2 regions of the Streptomyces lacaronensis genome follow, and region 2 is predicted to be linked to the other one. Evidence: riboswitches for the same ligand, from Rfam matches in the RefSeq annotation. Region 2 holds a riboswitch; the other holds the start of a gene.
The links. Region 2 has a riboswitch for thiamine pyrophosphate ahead of ACMTAK_RS16365 (thiamine ABC transporter substrate-binding protein). Riboswitches for the same ligand answer to the same signal wherever they lie in the genome.
Positions count from the first base shown of each region.

Region 1: linked by a shared signal. The riboswitch ahead of thiO (glycine oxidase ThiO) and the one ahead of ACMTAK_RS16365 (thiamine ABC transporter substrate-binding protein) in region 2 are both predicted to bind thiamine pyrophosphate.

Region 1 is NZ_JBLHDK010000003.1:8,409,295-8,416,197, reverse strand. Features, by position in the region: gene ACMTAK_RS36185 (hypothetical protein) at 1-118, opposite strand, end outside; gene metF (methylenetetrahydrofolate reductase [NAD(P)H]) at 159-1,076, opposite strand; gene thiE (thiamine phosphate synthase) at 1,368-2,042, opposite strand; gene ACMTAK_RS36170 (Rv2175c family DNA-binding protein) at 2,155-2,520, opposite strand; gene ACMTAK_RS36165 (NAD(P)/FAD-dependent oxidoreductase) at 2,635-3,816, opposite strand; TPP riboswitch at 4,282-4,395, shown strand; gene thiO (glycine oxidase ThiO) at 4,483-5,658, shown strand; gene thiS (sulfur carrier protein ThiS) at 5,655-5,855, shown strand; gene ACMTAK_RS36150 (thiazole synthase) at 5,864-6,817, shown strand.
Region 2 is NZ_JBLHDK010000003.1:3,900,932-3,907,834, forward strand. Features, by position in the region: gene ACMTAK_RS16355 (ABC transporter ATP-binding protein) at 1-927, opposite strand, end outside; gene ACMTAK_RS16360 (ABC transporter permease) at 928-2,541, opposite strand; gene ACMTAK_RS16365 (thiamine ABC transporter substrate-binding protein) at 2,637-3,710, opposite strand; TPP riboswitch at 3,706-3,810, opposite strand; gene rlmN (dual-specificity RNA methyltransferase RlmN) at 3,884-4,990, opposite strand; gene ACMTAK_RS16375 (phosphatidate cytidylyltransferase) at 5,063-6,232, opposite strand; gene frr (ribosome recycling factor) at 6,232-6,789, opposite strand; gene pyrH (UMP kinase) at 6,894-6,903, opposite strand, start outside.

The sequences.
Region 1 (6,903 bases), 4.5 Mb from region 2:
GGAAGCCGACGAAGGCCAGCAGCCGCCAGCGGAGCCGCGCCTTGTACTGCAGGAGGACCTCTCCCAGCAGCCATAGCGCGACGACGCCGAAAGCGATGTAGAGGACCGTCCAGCCCATGCCCGCCCCTCTCAATGCGGCCGCCCGTCGGCTGCCGTCATCAGGACCGCTGATGCAGTCCCAGATTCTCGTAGATTTCCAGCGTCGCCGTGGAGTGGTTCAGGGTAATGAAGTGCAGCCCGGGGATCTCCTCGGCCATCAACCGCGCGCACAGCTCCGTGGCGTAGTCGATCCCTACCGAGCGTACAGCCGCCGGGTCGTCCTTCACCGCCAGGATCCGCTCGGCCAGTTCGGGCGGGAACGCCGCATTGCTGAGCTGCGCGAACCGCTCGATCTGCTTGACGTTCGTGACCGGCATGATCTCAGGGATGATCGGTGTCGTACAGCCCGCTGCGGCGACCCGGTCGCGCAGCCGCAGATAGTCCTCGGGGTAGAAGAACATCTGCGTGATGGCGAAGTCGGCGCCCGCGCGGCACTTGTCGATGAAGTGACGGATGTCGGTGTCCCAGTCCGTCGAGCGCGGGTGCATCTCGGGGAACGCGGCCACGCCGACACAGAAGTCGCCGGACTCCTTGATCAGCTGGACCAGATCGGCGGCGTAGGTGAGACCGTCGGGGTGCTGGATCCACTCCCCCATGGGATCGCCCGGCGGGTCGCCGCGCAGGGCCAGCATGTTCCGGATCCCGGCGCCGGCGTACTGCCCGATGATGTTGCGCAGCTCGGCCCGGGAGTGATTGACCGCGGTCAGATGGGCGACGGGGGTGAGCGTGGTGTCCGTCGCGATGCGCTCGGTGACACGCACGGTGCCCTCGCGGGAGGAACCGCCGGCTCCGTAGGTCACGGAGACGAAGGTGGGCGAGACGGCTTCCAGCCTGCGGATGGCGTTCCACAGCGTCTGCTCGCCCTTCGCCGTTTTGGGGGCGAAGAATTCGAAGGAATACGACTGCTCGCCCGACGCGAGCAGATCACGCACGGTCCGGGCGCGATCGGTCCTGGTGGAAGCGGTGCCTAGGGCCATATGCGCAGGCTATCGACCCGGCCCGGCTACGCCCACCCGACCTCGGAGATATGGGGGTTTTGCCAGCTTCCTGTCCGCAGTGCGGACAGTTCCGTACGCCTTCGACCGGCGGACGGGCCGGGCCGGATGAAAGGTGGGTGAAGCCCGGGTGAAGAGCAGGACCGGGCCGCGGGGCGGGCCCCACGCCGGTTCGGGCCGGGCCCCATCCCGGTCGGACCGGATCCATCCCGGTCAACCCGGACCCGGTCAGGCCGGACCCAGTCGGGCCGGACCCAGTCGGGCCGGACCCGGTCAGGCCGTCGCGCGGACCCGCTTCGCCAGCTCGGCCGTCGCCCCCGCCGGGTCGTCGGCGGCCGTGATGGCCCGGACCACGACGATACGGCGGGCCCCCGCCTCCAGGACCTGGTCCAGGTTGGAGGCGTCGATTCCGCCGATAGCGAACCATGGCCGCTCCGTGCCCAGCGCGGCGGCGTAACGCACCAGGGAAAGCCCCGGTGCGGGGCGGCCCGGCTTCGTGGGGGTGGGCCAGCAGGGGCCGGTGCAGAAATAGTCCACACCGGGCTGGACGGCCGCCGCGTCCACCTCCGCCTCCGCGTGGGTGGAGCGCCCGATCAGTACGCCCTCGCCGAGGATCGCGCGCGCCGCGGGCACCGGGAGGTCGCCCTGACCCAGATGGAGCACATCCGAGCCGATGGCATCCGCGATGTCGGCCCGGTCGTTGACGGCCAGCAGCTTGCCGTGCCGGCGGCAGGCGTCCGCGAAGACCTGGAGGTGCTCCAGCTCCTCGGCCGCCTCCATCTCCTTGTCCCGGAGCTGGACGATGTCCACCCCCGCCTCCAGGACGGCGTCCAGGAACTCCGGCAGATCACCCTGGCGCTTCCGGGCGTCGGTGCACAGATAGAGGCGGGCGTCGGCCAGCTGCTCGCGAGCGGTGGCGGTGGCGGTGGCGGTGGCGGTGGTGGACATGGGCCCCCCGGAGGGTCGGGCGGCGTACGGGCCGTGAGCGGAGCCCGGCCCGTACGCCAGATGCGATCAGGGTCCGATCAGGTTGCGATCAGGGTGACGGTGTCAGACGGCGTCAGACGGCGAGGGCCTGAGCGCGCCGCTTCACTTCCGTACCGCGATTCTCGCTCAGGGCCCGTGCCGGGGTGCCGGGCAGGCTTGGGTCAGGGGTGAAGAGCCACTCCAGCATCTCTTCGTCGCTGAAGCCGTCGTCCTTCAGAAGCGTCAAGGTCCCCACGAGGCCCTTGACGACCTTTCCGTCACCGATGAACTCCTCGGGCACCTGAAGGACCCTGTTCTCGCCACGGCGCACGGCGATCAGCTGGCCCTCCTTGACCAGCTGCCGGACGCGTGTCACCTCGACCCCCAGTCGTTCGGCGACGTCGGGGAGGGTGAGCCAGGCGGGGACGAGAGCATCGATCTTTGCGTCAATCTCGGTCACGGAACAAGCCTGCCATCTGGGACTGACAGTGGGTAGCCGGGCGTCCGCCGAGCGGGCCGCCCGCCCCGCCCCCGGGCGCCCCGGCCGACGGCCGATCGGCGGTCGGCCCGCCGGTCAGCGGATGGCCGACTTCAGCGGCACCGAGGGGTCCTCGGCCCGCGTCCGGTCCAGCCGGGCGCCACGCTCGATCAGCTTGCGCCCCTGGGCCAGATCGCGCGGACGGCCGACGGCCAGCAGGGCGACCAGGGCGCCCTCGCGCAGCCAGCACACCGACCAGGCGGCACCGGCCGGATCGCCGCGCCAGACCAGCTCGTCGGCCTCCGAGTGGTGCCCGGCGTACTGCACGAAGCGCCCGAACTGCTCGGACCAGAAGTACGGCACCGGGTCGTACACCACACCGGGGAAGTGAGCGGCCGTCCGGCTCCCCACCACATTGGCCGCGACGGTGCGCGGGCCCTGGAGCGCGTTGTCCCAGTGGTGCACCAGCAGCCGCGTTCCGTAGCGGGCGGACGGGAAGGAGGCGCAGTCGCCGACCGCGTAGACGTCCGGCGCGGAGGTGCGCAGCCGGTCGTCGGCGACGACGGACCGGTCCTCGGCCAGCTCCACGCCCGAGCCCGCGAGCCAGTCCGTGGCGGGCCGGGCCCCGATCCCGACGACCACCGCGCCGGCGCGCAGCCGGGTGCCGTCGCCGAGCAGCAGCCCGCTCTCGTCGACGGAGGCCACTCGGGCGCCCGTGACCAGCCGGGCGCCGTAGTCCTCGTACCAGGCCGCCATGGGGGCCGCGACCTCGGCCGGGAGCGCGCCCGCCAGCGGCCGGTCCGCGGCCTCGACCACGGTCACGGCGCAGCCCGCCTCGCGCGCCGCGGTGGCGAACTCCGCGCCGATCCAGCCCGCCCCCACGACCGCGATCTCGCGCTGCCGGGCGAGCACCGGGCGCAGCCGCTCGGCGTCGTCCAGCGTGCGCAGCAGATGGACGCCGGGCTCTCCTTCGCTGCCCGGCAGCGGGATCGGCTCGGCGCCTGTGGCGATCACCAGGACGTCGTACAGGAGCTGGCCGGTCGCGGTCTCGACGAGCCGCTTGTCCGGGCGCAGGCCGGTGACCTCGACGCCGAGCCGCAGCCCGATGCCGAGCCCGGCGAAGTCCACGTCGAGCGTCGAGCCCTCGGCCTTTCCGAGCAGTACGGCCTTGGACAGCGGGGGCCGGTCGTAGGGCTGGTGGGGCTCCGCGCCCAGCAGGACGATCTCCCCGGTCCAGCCGTGTTCGCGCAGCGCGACGGCGGTTTGCACCCCCGCCATGCCCGCGCCGACGATCACCACGCGCTGTCCGGCGCCGTTCGAGGACGGCTTCGTCGTCGTCTCATCGCTCACACGATCACTGTATTGCGGCTGGTGGGGCGGACTGGAGAGCGGCTTACGAGAGGTCGGACACAAAGCGGGGTGGGGGCGGACGGGGGCCGGACCAGGGGTGCGGGTTGTGGGCGCCTCCGGCGGTGAGCCCCCACCCCGCCCCTTCCCGAAACGAAGGGGCTCCGCCCCCTCGCCCCCTGCCGGGGCTCCGCCCCCGACCCCGCTCCTCAAACGCCGGAGGGGCTGGGAGTGCGGGGCCGCCCCCGACCCCGCTCCTCACCCGTCGGAGGGGCTGGGAGTGCGGGGCTCCCCGACCCCGCTCCTCACCCGTCGGAGGGGCTGGGTGAGGAGCTGGGTTTCCTGGTGTACGGCCGCTCTTTCGGGCGATTCGGGGCACGTACTAGGGTGGCGGGACAGAGCACTCGCGGGAGCCCGGGCGGACCGGGCTGAGAGGGAGGCTGGGACGGCCTCCGACCGTACGAACCTGATCCGGGTCATGCCGGCGAAGGGAGGGGCACCGTGTCCACGCACGCACCAGGTCACGGTCACGGTCACGACGACGGACCTCAAACATCAGGCGGGCCGCCAACCGGCGGACGCTACGACGCCCTCGTCATCGGCGGCGGCATCATCGGGCTGGTCACGGCCTGGCGGGCGGCCCAGCGCGGGCTGCGCACCGCGCTCGTCGACCCCGCGCCCGGCGGTGGAGCCGCCTGGGTCGCGGCCGGGATGCTGGCGGCCGTCACCGAGCTGCACTACGGCGAGCAGACCCTGCTCGGCCTCAACATGGCCTCCGCACGCCGCTATCCGGACTTCGTGGCCGAGCTCGAGGAGGCCGGCGGCCAGGACGTGGGCCACCGCGCGTGCGGCACGCTCGCCGTCGCGTTCGACGCCGACGACCGCGCCCATCTGCGCGAGCTCCACACCTTCCAGCAGGGGCTCGGGCTGGAGTCCGAGTGGCTGACGGGGCGTGAATGCCGCCGTCTGGAGCCGATGCTCGCGCCGGGCGTACACGGCGGGCTGCGTGTCGCCGGTGACCACCAGGTGGATCCGCGGCGGCTGACGGCGGCGCTGCTCACCGCGTGCGAGCGGGCCGGGGTCGCCTTCCACCGCGACCGCGCGGAGCGGCTGCTGCTGGACGGCGACCGCGCCACCGGGGTCGAGCTGACCGGGGGTACGCGCCTGGCCGCCGAGCGGACCGTACTGGCCGCCGGAAGCCTCAGCGGACGGCTCGCGGGCGTTCCCGAGGACGTCCTGCCGCCCGTACGGCCCGTCAAGGGACAGGTGGTGCGGCTGTCGGTGCCCGAGCGGTACGCGCCGTTCCTCTCCCGGACCGTACGGGCCGTGGTGCGCGGCGCGCCGGTGTACCTGGTGCCGCGAGAGAACGGCGAGTTGGTCATCGGCGCGACCAGCGAGGAGCTGGGCTGGGACACCACGGTCACCGCGGGCGGGGTGTACGAACTGCTGCGGGACGCCCATGAGGTGGTGCCCGGCATCACCGAACTGCCGCTGGTGGAGACGTCCGCCGGGCTGCGCCCCGGCTCCCCCGACAACGCCCCGATGCTCGGCCCGACCGCGCTGCCGGGGCTGTTGCTGGCCAGCGGTCACTTCCGCAACGGTGTGCTTCTCACCCCGATCACCGGCGATGTCATGGCCGAGGCCCTCACCAGCGGAGAACTCCCCCCGGAGGCCCGGCCGTTCAGCCCGCGGCGCTTCGCGGCCCCCTCGGCGACTTCCTCTCCCGGTGCCCCCGGCGCCGCGCACTCCCCAGCACAGGAGCAGCACACATGACCGTCTCCGTCAACGGCGAGCCTCGCGAGGTGCCCGAGGGCACCACGCTCGACCGGCTCGTCGCGACCCTCACCCAGGCGCCCTCGGGTGTCGCCGCCGCCGTCAACGAGACGGTTGTCCCGCGCACCCAGTGGTCCGCGACCTCGCTCGGCGACGGCGATCGCGTCGAGGTCCTCACCGCGGTCCAAGGAGGCTGATCCCCACCATGGCTCCCACCAAGACCACCACGACCACCACGACCACCGCGACCACCCCGACCACACCGGCGGCCCCGGCCGCCCCGGCCACCACAGCCGTCACCACCGCCCCCGACGCCCCCGACGCCACGACGGCCCACGGCGCCGCCGACCGCGCGACGCTCGCCACGCCCGATCCGCTGACCATCGCCGGGACCGACTTCGGCTCCCGGCTGATCATGGGCACGGGCGGCGCGCCCAGTCTGGACATCCTGGAGCGTTCGCTGCTGGCCTCCGGCACCGAGCTGACGACCGTCGCGATGCGGCGGCTCGACCCCACGGTGCAGGGGTCGGTGCTCTCCGTGCTCGACCGGCACGGGATCCGCCCGCTGCCCAACACCGCCGGGTGTTTCACCGCCGGTGAGGCCGTGCTCACCGCCCGCCTCGCCCGGGAGGCCCTGGGCACGGACTGGGTCAAGCTGGAGGTGGTCGCCGACGAGCGCACCCTGCTCCCCGATCCGATCGAGCTGCTGGACGCGGCCGAGATCCTGGTGGACGACGGGTTCACGGTCCTGCCGTACACCAATGACGATCCGATCCTGGCCCGGAAGCTGGAGGACGTCGGCTGCGCCGCGATCATGCCGCTCGGCTCCCCGATCGGCTCCGGGCTCGGTATCCGCAACCCGCACAACTTCCAGCTGATCACCGAACGCGCCACCGTGCCGGTGATCCTCGACGCGGGCGCGGGCACGGCGTCGGACGCCGCGCTGGCCATGGAGCTGGGGTGTGCGGCGGTGATGCTCGCCTCGGCCGTCACCCGGGCCCGGGAGCCGGAGCTGATGGCGGGGGCGATGCGGCACGCCGTGGAGGCGGGGCGACTGGCCCACCGGGCGGGCCGGATCCCGCGCCGCCACTTCGCCGAGGCGTCGAGCCCGGCCGAGGGCCTGGCCGCCCTGGACCCCGAGCGCCCGGCCTTCGGCTAAGCGCTCCGCTGGACGTGCCGGGATGCGTCGTCGGCCGACTGCGGCGCCGTCGTGGCTGGTCGCGCCCACGCGGCGGAGCCGCATAT
Region 2 (6,903 bases):
GGCCGGGTCCGACAGCCGCAGGATGAGCGCCACATGGTCACCGCGGAAGGTGCGCGCCGCCACGGTGCACGCCAGCCCCTCCCCGGGGTCCGTCAGCCGCACCCCGGCGGGGCGGACCAGCAGCCTGCCGGGGCCCGGCCGGGAACCGGGCGGCACGGGCAGCTTGCCCCATACGGTGTCGGCGACGTCGCGGTGCACGATCGCCTCGACCACATTGTCGAAGCCGAGAAACCGGGCGACGAACTCGGTGGCGGGCCGCTGCCACACCTCCAGCGGGGTGCCCGTCTGGGCGATCCGGCCGTTCTCCATCACCACCACCCGGTCCGCGAGCGCGAACGCCTCCCCCTGGTCGTGGGTGACCGCGAGAACGGTGGTGCCCAGCCGTTCGAAGAGCTCGCGCAGCTCCACCACCAGCCGCTCCCGCAGCCCCCGGTCGAGCTGACCCAGCGGCTCGTCCAGCATCAGCAGCTTGGGCCGCGGGGCAAGCGCGCGGGCGAGCGCCACCCGCTGCTGCTCACCGCCGGAGAGCGAGTCGACGGGGCGGCGCTGGGCGCCCGGCAGCCCCACCAGCTCCAGCAGTTCGGCGACCCGGCGATCCGCCTCCGCACGGCCCACCTTGCGCATCCGCAGCCCGAAGGCGACATTGCCGCCCACGTCCCGCTGCGGGAACAGCTGGTGGTCCTGGAACATCAACCCCACGCCGCGCCGGTGCGTAGGCACCCCGCTCTGGTCGCGTCCGGCGAGCCACACCCGGCCGGTGTCGGGTCGCCGCAGCCCGGCCACCACGCGCAGCATGGTGGACTTGCCGCTTCCGCTCGGCCCCAGCACACAGACCGTCTCGTGCTCGGCGACCTCCAGGTCCACGGCGTCCAGCGCGTCGCGCCGGCCGAACCTCACGGTCACCTCGTCCAGTCGCAGCAGCGTCATTCAGAACTCTCCGGAACGGTCGGTGCGGATGCGCTCGAGCGCCAGCAGCGATCCGGCGCAGACCAGCATCAGGATCGTGCTCAGGGCCATCGCCTGCCCGTAGGTGAGCTGTCCGGCCCGGCCCAGGAAGCGGGCGATGGCCACCGGGAGGGTCGGATGGTCGGGGCGCGCGATGAAGACGGTCGCCCCGAACTCGCCCAGGGAGACGGCGAACGCGAAGCCCGCCGCGACCGCCACGGCCCGTCCGACCAGCGGCATGTCCACCTCCCGCCAGACCCGCCACGGGGACGCCCCGAGCACGGCCGCCGCCTCCCGGAGCCGGTGGTCCACCGCCCGCAGCACCGGCAGCATGGTCCGTACGACGAAGGGCACGCCCACCAGGGCCTGGGCGAGCGGCACCAGGACCCAGGAGGCGCGCAGATCCAGCGGGGGCTCGTCCAGGGCGATCAGGAAGCCGAACCCCACGGTGACGGCCGAGGTGCCCAGCGGCAGCATCAGCAGCGCGTCGAAGCCCCGCACCAGCCTGCCCGCCTTACGGGTGAGCGCCGCGGCGGCGAGACCGCCCACGACGAGGGCGAAGACGGTGGCGACCGCCGCGTACCACAGGGAGTTCCCGACGGCCTCCATGGGAGCCACGAAGAAGGTGCCCCCGCTGTCCGCGGCCGACCGCAGCGCCTCGTAGTAGGTGAACCCGTAGCCGTCCGGTCCGTTCAGCGAGCGCTCCACCAGCACCGCGAGCGGTGTCACGATCAGCAGCGCGACCACCGCCAGCACGCCCCACAGCAGCGCCCACTGGGCCGGGCCCTTCGGGCGGCGCGCGGTGCGGCCCGGGTCGACGAGCCGCAGGGCGCTCTCGCGGCGCCTCACTGTCCACGCGTGCAGGGCCAATACGGCCGCCACCGCGGCGAACTGGAGGAGGGTCAGCACCGCGGCCGAGGGGAGGTCGAGCAGTTGCGCGGTCTCCCGGTAGATCGCCACCTCCAGGGTGGCGTAGCGGGGGCCGCCGAGGATCTGGATCACACCGAAGGAGGTGAAGGTGAACAGGAACACCATCAGCGCGGCCGCGGCCACGGCCGGGGCCAGGGCGGGCAGCGTCACCCGGCGCCAGGCCGACAGCCGGCTCGCGCCGAGTACTCGCGCGGCCTCCTCCTGGCGCGGGTCGAGCTGGGCCCACAGCCCGCCCACGGTCCTGACGACGACCGCGTAGTTGAAGAAGACGTGGGCCAGGAGGATCGCCCAGACGGAGGTGTCCAGCCGCACCCCCCACAGCTCGTCCAGCAGCCCGCCCCGGCCGAGCAGGGCCAGGACGGCCGATCCGGCGACGACGGTCGGCAGGACGAACGGCACGGTCACCACGGCCCGCAGCAGCCCCTTGCCGGGGAAGTCGAAGCGGGCGAAGACATACGCGCCGGGCAGCGCCACCGCGAGCGTGAGGGCGGTCGACGCGACCGCCTGCCAACAGGTGAACCACAGGACGTCCAGCGTCGCCGGATCGGTCACCACCTCGGCGATCCGGCCGAACCGCCACCGACCGCCGACACGCAGCCCCCGGGTGACGATGGCGGCCACGGGATAGGCGAAGAAGACCGCGAAGAAAGCGAGCGGCACCGCCATCAGGGCGAGCCGGAGGGCGATCGCGCGACGGCCGCCGCCCTCGCCCCTATCGGCCTTACGGTGGTCATTGGCCTTCTTACGGTTCTCGCGGGGCTCTACAGGACCAGCGAGGACCATGTCTTGACCCACGGCTCACGATTCTTGGCGATCTTCTGCGGCGCCAGGGTGGCCGAGTCGGCGATCCTGACCCCGTATCGGGTGAACAGCTCCGGCAGCTTGGCGTCCTCGCGCGCCGGGTTGACGTACATGTTCAGCGGGACGTCCTCCTGGAACCGCTTGCTCAGCAGGAAGTCCAGCAGCGCCTTGCCGCCCTTGGTGTTGCCCGCGCCGTTCAGCAGTCCGGCGAACTCCACCTGCCGGAAGCAGGTGCCCGTCGCCACCCCGGTGGGGGCCTTCGCGGGCTTGCTCTTGGCGTCGGCCACCTCGGCGGGCGGGCTGGAGGCGTAGGAGACGACGAGCGGCCGGTCGCCCTTGCCGCCGCCCGCCGAGCCGGAGAACCGGTCGTAATACGCCTGCTCCCAGCCGTCGACGACCTCGACGCCGTTGGCCCGCAGCTTCTTCCAGTAGCCCTTCCAGCCGTCGTCGCCGTACTTCGCGGCCGTGGCGAGGAGGAAGCCGAGACCGGGGGACGAGGTGGCCGCGTTCTCAGTGACCAGGAGGTTCTTGTAAGCGGGCTTGGTCAGATCGTCCAGCGTCCGGGGCGGCGTCAGCTTCTTGTCGGCGAAGTACTTCCGGTCGTAGTTGACGCAGATGTCGCCGAAGTCGACGGGGGTGACGCGGTGCTCGGCCCGGTCGAGCTGAAGGGCCGCCGGGACCTTGTCGAGGCCCTTCGCCGGGTAGGGGGTGAACAGGTCGTTGTCGAGCGCACGGGAGAGGAGCGTGTTGTCGACACCGAAGAACACATCGCCCTGGGGATGGCCCTTGGACAGGATCGCCTGGTTGACGGCGGCTCCGGCGTCGCCCCCGGCCTGCACGCGCACCTTGTAGCCGGTCTCCTTGGTGAACTCCTTGAGGACCGCCTTGGAGGCCGCGAACGAGTCATGCGTGACCAGGGTGACCGTCTTGGAGTCCGAGCCGCTCTTGGTGTCCTCGCCGCAGCCGACGAGCGCGCCCAGGGCCAGTGAGGCGAAGAGGGCGGCCGAGATGGCACGCCGAAGCTGACTGTTCATGGTGATGCTGACTCCCTACGCCGGTATGACCCGGATCAGGTCCGAGGGTCTGCGGCCGTGCCGCACTCTCAGCGCTCTGAGCGCTCCCCTGTCGGAATGTTCACTTGTACGGATGTTCGCTTCTATGACGATCGCATGATGCAACGATGCCCAGGCACCGTATCAGCCGGTGCTCAGCGCTCCGAAGCGGCCAGCTGCCCGCAGGCCCCGTCGATCTCCTGGCCCCGGGTGTCCCGGACGGTCACCGGCACCCCGTGGGCCTCCAGGGCCGCCACGAACGCCTTCTCGTCCTCGGGCCGCGACGCCGTCCACTTGGAACCGGGCGTCGGATTGAGCGGGATGAGGTTCACATGCACCCGGTGGCTCTTGAGCAGCCGGCCGAGCAGATCGGCGCGCCAGGCCTGGTCGTTGATGTCCTTGATCAGCGCGTACTCGATGGAGATCCGGCGGCCGGACTTCTCCGCGTACTGCCATGCGGCGTCCAGGACCTCGCGCACCTTCCAGCGGGTGTTGACCGGCACGAGGGTGTCGCGCAGCTCGTCGTCGGGCGCGTGCAGCGACACCGCGAGCCGGCACTTGAAGCCCTCGTCCGCGAACCGCAGCATCGCCGGGACGAGGCCGACGGTGGAGACGGTGATACCGCGCTGCGACAGACCGAGCCCGTCGGGCTCGGGGTCGGTGAGTCGGCGGATGGCGCCGACGACACGGTTGTAGTTGGCCAGCGGCTCGCCCATGCCCATGAAGACGATGTTGGACAGCCGGGCCGGGCCACCGGGGATCTCCCCGTCCCGGAGGGCCCGCATCCCGTCGACGATCTGGTGCACGATCTCGGCGGTGGACAGATTCCGGTCCAGCCCCGCCTGCCCGGTGGCGCAGAACGGGCAGTTCATCCCGCAGCCCGCCTGTGAGCTGATGCACATGGTGACCCGGTCCGGGTAGCGCATCAGGACGGACTCCACGAGCGTGCCGTCGAACAGCCGCCACAGCGTCTTGCGCGTGGTGTCGTCGTCACAGCTGATGTGCCGCACCACGCTCATCAGATCCGGCAGCAGCCCGGCGGCCAGCTTCTCGCGCGCGGCGGCCGGGATGTCGGTCCACTGAGCGGGGTCGTCGGCATAGCGCGCGAAGTAGTGACGCGACACCTGACCTGCCCGGAAGGGCTTTTCCCCGAGGGCGGCGACGGCCTCCCGGCGCTCGGCGGGCGTGAGGTCGGCAAGATGCCGCGGGGGCTTCTTGGCCCCACGCGGCGCGACGAAGGTGAGTTCTCCGGGCTTAGGCATGGTTCACCCAGTGTCGCAGACATACGAACGGCCCCGCGCCGGGAGTGGCGCGGGGCCCGTGGGCGGGCGTGGTCAGCCGCCACCCACGAAGATCACCAGCAGCAGCCACACCACCGGCGCGGTGGGCAGCAGCGAGTCGAGCCGGTCCATGATCCCGCCATGGCCGGGCAGCAGCTTGCCCATGTCCTTGATGCCGAGGTCGCGCTTGATCATGGACTCGCCGAGGTCGCCGAGGGTCGCGCTGACCGCGGCGGCGAGGCCGAGCAGCAGGCCCTGCCACCAGACGCCGTCGTCGATGAGGTACTGCATGCACAGGGCGCCCGCGACCATCGCGAAGGCCACCGCGCCCAGCAGCCCCTCGCGGGTCTTGCCGGGGCTGATGCGCGGGGCCAGCGGATGCTTGCCGAAACGCCAGCCCACCGCGTACGCCCCCGTGTCGCTGACCACGGTCAGCAGCAGGAAGGTCAGGACCCGCCACGGGCCGTCGTCGGTGTCGAGCATCAGCGCCACGAAAGTGGCCAGAAACGGCACGTAGAAGGCGGCGAAAACGCCTGCGGTGACATCCCTGAGGTAGTTGTCGGGCGGCTCGGTCATCCGCCAGACCAGCACCGCGAGCGCAGTGAGGGCGACCGCCACCACCGCGCCCTGGGCACCGCGCACATAGCCGGCGACGACCATGGCGACCCCGCCGACGGCGAGCGGCACCAGGGGGACCCGGATGTCCTTGCGCTCGGCCAGCCGCGAGGTCAGCTCCCAGAGCCCGACCACCACCGCGACCGCCACCACGCCGACGAACACGGGCTTGTAGATGAAGAGCGAGGCCAAGATGATCACACCGAGGCCGATGCCCACCCCTATCGCGGCGCGCAGGTTCCGGCCCGCGCTCTTCTTGCCCTGCCCGGTGCCGGGCGCGCCGTCGGCGGAGGCCGGGTCGGGCGCGGGCTCGGGGGGCGTCGGCCGGCGCCCGGCGGGCTGCCGGGGGCCGGGCTGCGGCTCCCGCTCGTCGCGGAAGAGGGGGCCGCTCAGCCGAGCGGCCCCCCGGTCACGGTCGGCGGCCTCGCCGGAGTCGCCGCCTGCGTGGGGCACGGTGGGCATGGGGCGAGTTTGCGCCGCCTCACCCACCTCGTGCGCGGGACCCGCCGAAGAAGTGGGCACCTCCCAGCCGTAGCCGGGGGAGGTGCCCTGACGGCCCGGTCCCCGGAGTCCGGCGCTTGGTGGGGCCCCCCAGGAAGAGTCGTTCATCAGACCTCGAGCAGCTCGGCTTCCTTGTGCTTGAGCAGCTCATCCACCTGCGCGACATACTTCGCCGTGGTGTCGTCGAGCTCCTTCTCCGCGCGGCGCCCCTCGTCCTCGCCGACCTCGCCGTCCTTGATCAGCTTGTCGATGGACTCCTTGGCCTTGCGGCGGACGCTGCGGATCGAGATCTTCGCGTCCTCGCCCTTGGCCTTGGCGACCTTGATGAACTCCTTACGGCGCTGCTCGGTGAGCTCGGGGAACACCACACGGATGATGTTGCCGTCATTGCTCGGGTTGACGCCCAGATCGGAGTCCCGGATCGCCTGCTCGATGTTGCGGAGCGCGGTCTTGTCGAACGGCGTGACCACGGCCATCCGCGGCTCCGGCACCGAGAACGACGCCAGCTGATTGATCGGCGTCAGCGCACCGTAGTAGTCCGCCACGATCTTGTTGAACATCGCCGGGTGCGCACGCCCGGTGCGGATCGCGGCGAAGTCCTCCTTGGCGACCACAACGGCCTTCTCCATCTTCTCCTCGGCCTCGAGGAGGATCTCTTCGATCACCACTTGCTCCTGGTGTTATCAGTAAGCAGAGCCTCGCCCCTGCGTGCGTCTTCTCCTGCACGGTGTCCGACCGGCAGGCCGTTGTCCATCCCCCGTTCGAGCCGTCAGGCCCGG